Regions from separate parts of the Psychromonas sp. KJ10-2 genome, predicted to be linked through region 1. Evidence: predicted binding sites of a transcription regulator. Region 1 holds the regulator's gene; the other holds the start of a gene.
What was found. Region 1 encodes LexA, which represses DNA repair genes until DNA is damaged. Its sites were predicted from a motif close to TACTGTATNNNNATACAGTA; they were not measured.
Positions count from the first base shown of each region.

Region 2: a site for LexA is predicted at 1,478-1,497, ahead of ACLKL2_RS03755 (exonuclease domain-containing protein). Genes of this name have one in related genera too.

Region 1 is NZ_CP178827.1:2,215,143-2,219,042, forward strand. Features, by position in the region: gene ACLKL2_RS10580 (GNAT family N-acetyltransferase) at 219-704, shown strand; gene ACLKL2_RS10585 (SCO family protein) at 781-1,458, opposite strand; gene lexA (transcriptional repressor LexA) at 1,511-2,137, opposite strand; gene ACLKL2_RS10595 (type II secretion system protein N) at 2,264-3,013, opposite strand; gene gspM (type II secretion system protein GspM) at 3,032-3,511, opposite strand; gene gspL (type II secretion system protein GspL) at 3,511-3,900, opposite strand, start outside.
Region 2 is NZ_CP178827.1:780,286-784,185, forward strand. Features, by position in the region: gene gpmI (2,3-bisphosphoglycerate-independent phosphoglycerate mutase) at 1-734, shown strand, start outside; gene ACLKL2_RS03745 (GNAT family N-acetyltransferase) at 876-1,160, opposite strand; partial or broken gene ACLKL2_RS03750 (DUF1285 domain-containing protein) at 1,212-1,476, opposite strand; gene ACLKL2_RS03755 (exonuclease domain-containing protein) at 1,760-3,178, shown strand; gene ACLKL2_RS03760 (GGDEF domain-containing protein) at 3,272-3,900, opposite strand, start outside.

The DNA of each region.
Region 1 (3,900 bases):
AGATGTCTAGAAGTCTAACATCATAATTAAATTTAAACATCATTAATTGTGGTTTCTGAACATTTCATATCATCAGTATTTCAACTTTAATCGTATAAAGCGATGCGATGAGTATGATGTGCACCGCATCACCTCCCTTTATTGATCGACTATTCTAGTATCTACCTAATGCTTTCGTTAGACTGCCTACATCAATCAATAATATGAAAGGAATGACTATGCTAGAAACTAAAACGCTTATTGCAGACTTAAACAACCCTCAACATGCTAAAGCATATCTTAGTTTGATGTCTCACTATGCTAGTGATCCTATGGGTGGCGGTAAAGATATTAGTGACTACGCTAAACAAAATTTAGTGCCTAGTTTAATGAAACGTACAGATGTGTTTATTGTATTGATTTTTGATGGCGAGACACCTGCTGCTTTATTAACAGCTATTGAAGGCTTTTCTACTTTTGCTTGTAAACCACTGTTTAATATTCATGATGTAGTGGTTCATTCTGATTATAGAGGCAATGGATTAACCAAACATTTATTTGAACGAATTGAAGAGTTAGCGAAGTTTCGTGAGTGTTGTAAAATAACCTTAGAAGTATTAAGTGGTAATGAAGTAGCTTGTAAAGCTTACGAGGCACTAGGCTTTTCAGATTACCAATTAGATCCAGAGTATGGCAGCGCATTATTTTGGACAAAATCGCTATAAATCCCGACAGGTAACCATTAGCGAATGTTAATGGTTACTGGTTACTGGTTACTGGTTACTGGTTATAAAACAGTTATTAAATTGTTTTACCTTGTTGATAACTCGCTTGAATCTTTTTAATGTCTTCCACCATTAAGTCCATATCAACCTGATTAATCCCCTGCTCATTACGCACTGATTTAAAGGTAGCGTGAAACTCTCCTTCAGGATTTATCAGCACAATAGAAGCACTGTGATCAACTAAGTAATACTGCTCTTGCTCACTCTCTTCAACAATACTGTAGATTAATCCAAGTTGCGTAACAAAAGGCCATAACTGTTTATGTGTGCCTGTGACACCAATAAAATTAGGGTTAAAGTAATTCACATAATCGGCTAGTTGCTCAGCTTTATCGCGGTTGGGATCAACTGATACAAACACCACTTGGGTAGTGTTATCTGGATCATTGGGTAGCAATGGATAAACGCGATCTAGGTTAGCTAAAGTTGTTGGGCAAACATCAGGGCAAAAAGTATAACCAACAAAAAACAACGTCCATTTTCCTTTTAAAGAAGCATTTGTAAAGGCTACTTTCCCAGCTTTTTGAAAGGCAAAATCAGGTAAAACAGGGTGAGACTGATTTAAGACTAAGGCTTTATTGTCAGTGACAAAAGGTAGGCGACTACTTGTATTTAAAGCGCTTGCTTGTAACACTCCGAATAACAAACAAAACCCCATCATGATACAAGTAAATACAATAATTAAAGGTTTCATTTGTTCTCTCTTTTAACAATTTATACCACCAACTTTAAGGTGATTTTTATAGTTACATCCAATCTGCAGTTCTAATAACCCCTACAGCAATACCTTCAATATCAAAAGCTTGGTATTCTAAGTCCACTTTAATCGGGTCAAACAAGTTATTTTCTGCTTTTAAGGTCACTTGCTTTCCATCACGATAAAAACGTTTTACGGTGACATCTTCTTCAACGCGTGCAACAACTACTTGGCCATTATTGATATTTTGAGTTTTATGTACCGCTAATAGATCGCCATCCATAATACCAATATCTTTCATACTTTCACCTTGTACACGTAATAGAAAATCCGCTGTTGGGTGAAATAATGAAGGATCTACATCGTAATGGGTTTCAACATGTTCTTGTGCCAATATAGGCTCACCAGCAGCGACTTTACCAATTAATGGTAAACCTTCCACTACTACTTCATTATCTTTGTGCTCAGTCACAACACGAATACCACGAGAAGTACCCGATAAGATTTCAATCGCACCTTTACGTGCCAGTGCTTTTAAATGCTCTTCAGCAGCATTCGCACTTTTAAAACCAAGAATCTTTGCCAGTTCCACGCGCGTTGGTGGCATACCCGTCTTAGCTATTTGATCTTTAATTACATCTAAAACTTCGCCTTGGCGTTTAGTTAGCTCTTTCATTAGGATCTCCACGCATTAATAAACTGTAAACATACACAGTGTATATTCATACATGGTTAAATACCAGCTATCACGTTATTTTTATTCAACGACTAAGGTTATCTGCAAAAACACGCTTAAATCAAACTACAGTTGGCCACTAAAAGTCACTGTGGTTGCACCACTGGCATTTTTAGGACCAATCCAATTAAGAGACTTAGCTACCGAAGGCGCTAATTTATCGGTTCCCTGAATTTCTCCATTTAGCTTATAAACACCTGCCTCGCTTAAGGTAATATCTAATGCAGTTGTTAATTCATCAGACTGTTGATTAACAAAAGCGGTTATATCGCCGTCATCACAACCTAGCTCAACTGTTGGAGAATCAAGGTTTACTCTGCCTAACTGGCTATTAACAACGGCATTCTGCCACAACACATTACCTTGCAGTTGTTGACAATAAGGCTGACCTTGCACAACTTCTTTAATCACAGCAGATAAGTTACCTTCAAGTTTCACTGGTAAACGCATCGGCAATAATGTCAGCAGCTCTTTTGCAGTTAGGTCTAAGATGACATTGCTTGCTTTGGTACCCGATAGACCATAACTAACAAAACCTTTGCCAGACATAGCATCAGGGCCGTTATAAAAAGAGACATCACCAGCTAGATTTAATGTTAATAAATCCATTACACTAACGTTCCATTTAACGTTATCGAAGCTTAATTTTCGATTTACTTCTACTTCTTGTGCTTGTCCTTGCCAGATCGTGCCACTGACATTTTTTATCTTAAGGCCATTTAATGGGATCCAACCCACTACTAAAGCAGCAGGTAATTTAATAATTAAAGTCGCGAGATAAACTAAGACGACTAAAATGGCGATTTTGATTTTCATTGACTGCCTTTAATTTTATTAATAACTTAATGTTAAACGGTTAATTTTTACTAAACCTTGCACTTTGTCTTGGCTTAAATCGGCACTATTAATTTTCACTTTATGCTGATTTTGTAGGCTAGTTATCCAATCAATAAACTGGTTAAATTCAATTTGATTTATCCAGACATCCACTGTGTCGTTACGACTTTGAATACGCGTTATATTAATTTGGTTACGTTTAGCACTGCTATTGATGAGTTGTGACAATGTTTGTCTTTTACCTGTGTCTTGATTAACTCCACCAGCACTGATCACTTTATTAGCATTCACTTTCACCCATTCTAAGCTTTGTTGTGCGTTCTTAAGTTGTTGTTCGCTGGCCGCTAAGTTGTTCGCTAAGGGTTGCCACACAATAAAGTAGATAAAAGCAATAAACAGAATAACCGCAGAAATAAAGGTAAGTTGTTGCTCTCTTTGGCTAATGCTTTCCCACCAATCTTTAATTTGTTCAAACATTATTTAACCCTCACAGTCACTGTACCCGCGATACGATCTGCATTATTACCTAACGTTCCCTGCTCAAAATTATAACGAGATGGTACATTAGCAGCGAATTGCTCAAAGGCTTGGAAACTATTTGCACTGATTGTTAAGCTCAGCTCTTGATTTCTACTGGTGTATTTTAAGTTGGAAATATTGATACTTGGTACCGCTTTTAAAGCAGGCAGTAGGTCATTTAAAATAATCAATAGGCCTGTCTCTTCTTGATCAATATTAGTGCTTGCTAAGAGAGTTTTTAATCGCTTTTTAATACGGCTGTATCTTAATCGACCTTGTTCAGGGAAAGCAGCTTGGTAAACATCTTCTACCTGTGATTTAACCACTAAGGTTTGCTGTTCAGTCTG
Region 2 (3,900 bases), 1.4 Mb from region 1:
GAGGCCGTGAATTAACTCAAATGTTAAGTCAGCAAGACTTCCCTGAGCAAAATACCACTAAACTTGATTTGTACTACGTAACTATCACTAACTACAGTGATGACTTTGAAAATGTAAAAGTAATTTACGACAAAGATAACATCAGTGAAACCTTGGGTGAAGTATTAGAAAAACACGGTAAGAAACAGATACGAATTGCAGAAACAGAAAAATACCCACATGTGACATTTTTCTTTTCTGGTGGTCGAGAGGAACCTTTTGAAGGCGAATCACGTATCCTTAAAAACTCACCTAAAGTGGCAACCTACGACTTAAAACCTGAGATGAGTGCCTACGAACTGCGTGACGCACTTGTTCCAGAGTTAAACAAAGGTGAAGCTGACTTTGTTTGCCTTAACTTTGCCAACGGTGATATGGTCGGTCATACAGGTATGATGGATGCAGCAATTAAAGCCTGCGAAGCAGTAGATGAATGTGTTAAAGATGTTGTCACCGCTGCGCTAGCAAATGATTACACCACACTAATCATCGCCGACCATGGTAACTGTGAAACCATGATGAACCCAGATGGTAGCCCACATACGGCGCATACAACGAATCCAGTACCTGTGATTCTAGTGGATAAAGATCTGAAGAAGATCGAAAATGGTGTGTTAGGTGATATGGCTCCGACTATACTTAAGTTAATCGGCATAGAACAACCAGCTGCAATGACCAGACACTCGTTGGTTTAGGATCACTATAAACGACTAGATTAGTAGGGCAGAAAACTGCCCTACTATTAACTTAAATAGCATATTTGATCTTAGAAGAGGGATTGAAAAAGCTGAAGTTCATCATCTGAATCATCGCCCTTCATGCACTAGTCAACTAAGCTATTTTCTACGCATGATATGTTGAGGGCCAACCAAACCACCTAAATACAATTTAGCTGTATCTTCAAAACCAGCTTTTTTATAGCAATTAATTGTTCCATGATTTTTACAATTAACGGTTAGATAAATGAACGCATTATCAGCATAATTCTCACTTAAATATTTAGGTAGTACTTTCATAAATTGAGCACCAATACCTTTGACTTGATAGCGACTATCTATAGCTAACGACTTTAAGCCGATACTCGAATCAGAACAAAACTCGTGGCTTTTTGAATAGCCCAAATCTAATTAAAAAAACCAACAATGTTACCTTCATATTTTACTATATGCTTATCAATTAACTTTGTGTGGCGCATCTTCAACTTGTATTCTTACTTTCTCAACGGGGGTCACTAAAAAGTGCTCTCCGTCCTTTAACCATAAAATACGGCTAAACATTTTAACCATCGCAGGACGATTAATCTTCCCCTTCATGTACCCAATCACCATTTGATTTAATAACTAAATCCATATCGCCACAGAAAGGAGGAGTCCACTTTTCAACAGGAGGTAATGAGTCAAATTTGGTACTGTCTAAACCTTTTAACATAATGGTCATTCCCTGTGTTTGTATTCAGTAGATAATATTGTAAAAACAGTACAGTCACTTTTCTAGATAGATGCAACACAATCAAACATTAATATCGACTAAATAATGAGTTAGCATTAGCCTTATTTGATTAAATAAACAACAATCTACAAACTTGTAATGATCGTAGAAACTTAATTATTCGTACTCCTTAAAAAAGGAGATTATAACTTCCTAGTAAGTGCTAGCCGGTATCATGGATTAGCCTTAACACTGGATCCTTACTATATGAATAAATGGATAACAAAAAACTATGGTTGATTTTAGCCGACTGGCTTATGTTGATATTGAAACAACAGGTACAAAACCCACACGAGATCAAATCACTGAAATTGCTATCGTTCAAACTCTTAATGGGAAAATCATTGATAAATGGCAATCACTTGTTTGTCCAAATACATTTATTCCTACAATGATTCAGCAGTTAACAGGAATAACACCTGATATGGTTATAGACGCCCCTACCATTGATAAAATAATCCCAGTCATCATAGAAAAACTTGCTGATCATGTGCTGGTTGCACATAACGCACGCTTTGATGTGAGCTTTTTACGTAATGCCTTTAAACAAAACAACATAGAATTTAAATACCCAGTGGTATGTACCGTAAAACTCTCACGTGAGATGTACCCAACTTTTAAAAGGCATAACCTTGACAGCATTATTAAACGCTTTGGTTTAACTTGTGAAAGCCGACACAGAGCCATGGACGATGCCGCTATCCTTCCAGAAATAGTCGCGCGTATGAAAAGTGACTTTAACCAGCAGAAAGTACTACAAGCGATGGCTTCTCAACAAAAGCTTTCTAGCGTACCACCCCATATCAATCCTGACATATTCTCGACTATGCCTAATGAACCAGGTGTGTATTTATTTTACGGTGAAACAGGTAACTTATTATACGTAGGTAAAAGTGTGCAAATTAGAGCGCGAGTTATTTCGCACTTTTCCAGTGACCATAGTCATGATCGTGAAATGCGCATGGCACAACAAGTCCATGATATTGAATGGATAATCACAGCAGGTGAATTTAGCGCATTGGTGTTAGAGTCTGAATTGGTTAAGTCGCGAGCGCCTTTATTCAATCGGCAACTTCGCAAACAAAAATCATTGTTTACCATCTATTGGGACAATAGTCTTGATAAAACAGTTGCTCAACCAAGCGTTATCGATATCAATACGTTAAACACTCAGTCCAAAAAGTCATCATTAAAGAATACCTATGGGCTTTTCAAAAACCGACGGACAGCCACTGAGACTCTACGTAAACTTAAAGATGAAAATCAACTCTGTGGCATTCAATTGGGCTTAGAAAAAGGTAAAGGACCTTGTTTTTCTTACCAGCTGAAAAAATGTAAAGGGATTTGTTGTGGTAAAGAAACAACCATCGCTTACCAGATAAGAATGCAGCAAGCATTAGCTCCGATAAAAATTAAAGGTTGGCCTTATAAAGGAGCCATTGGCATTAAAGAATACAATGAACAAAGCGATATAAGCTGTATTCATATTATTTCCCATTGGTTGTATCTAGGCAAAGTGAACAATGAAAGTGAGTTAGTAGATTTCAATTTTGATGTGACAGCTAAACTGGATCAAGACTTTTATAAAATATGTATTTCGCAACTACAAAAGAGCCATCGCTTTATTAACTTAGCCAACCTTAACCAATAACTTACATGATTATAAAGCCGGATCTTGATTGATAAGAAACTGGTGAGGAATAACTAAAAGACACAATGCCAATTTAATTGCCTAGCTGAGTCTTCATGAGATTTGTTTCATGACACTCACTATTTCTATGTCATTGTGGCACTCGCTACGATTCCTACCATGTTCCTTACTTTGATATAAAGCAAGGTCGGCTCGTTTAATTAACTCAACGGGTTCAATAGTTAATTGCGGAATGGCTGATGCGATTCCAGTACTAATGGTGACATGCTTGTATGATGATTCAATATGCGGAACGTTTAAGTTACTAACAGCAAGCCTTACCTTTTCTGCAACTAACGCCCCCTCTTTGAGGGTACTTTCTAACAATATAACAAACTCTTCACCTCCATATCGAAATAAAGAATCAGTCGGTCTCTTAACTGTTTTTTGAATGGTTTGAGCAACGACTTTTAAACAATCATCCCCAGCGATATGTCCATAAGTATCATTGAAGTTTTTAAAATGGTCTATATCTATCAGTAATAACGTTAACGGTTGTTGGCTGCGTACTTTCACCATCCACAAATGGTTGAGTGTTTTATCTAACCATCTTCTATTATAAACCTCAGTTAAGCTATCTATTTGCGATAAAGATTCTAAAGCTGAATTGGATTTCTCTAGCGCTTCATTTCTGTCATTAACCATATCAATAGCGGCATTAAAACCAACAATCAAGTCACCAA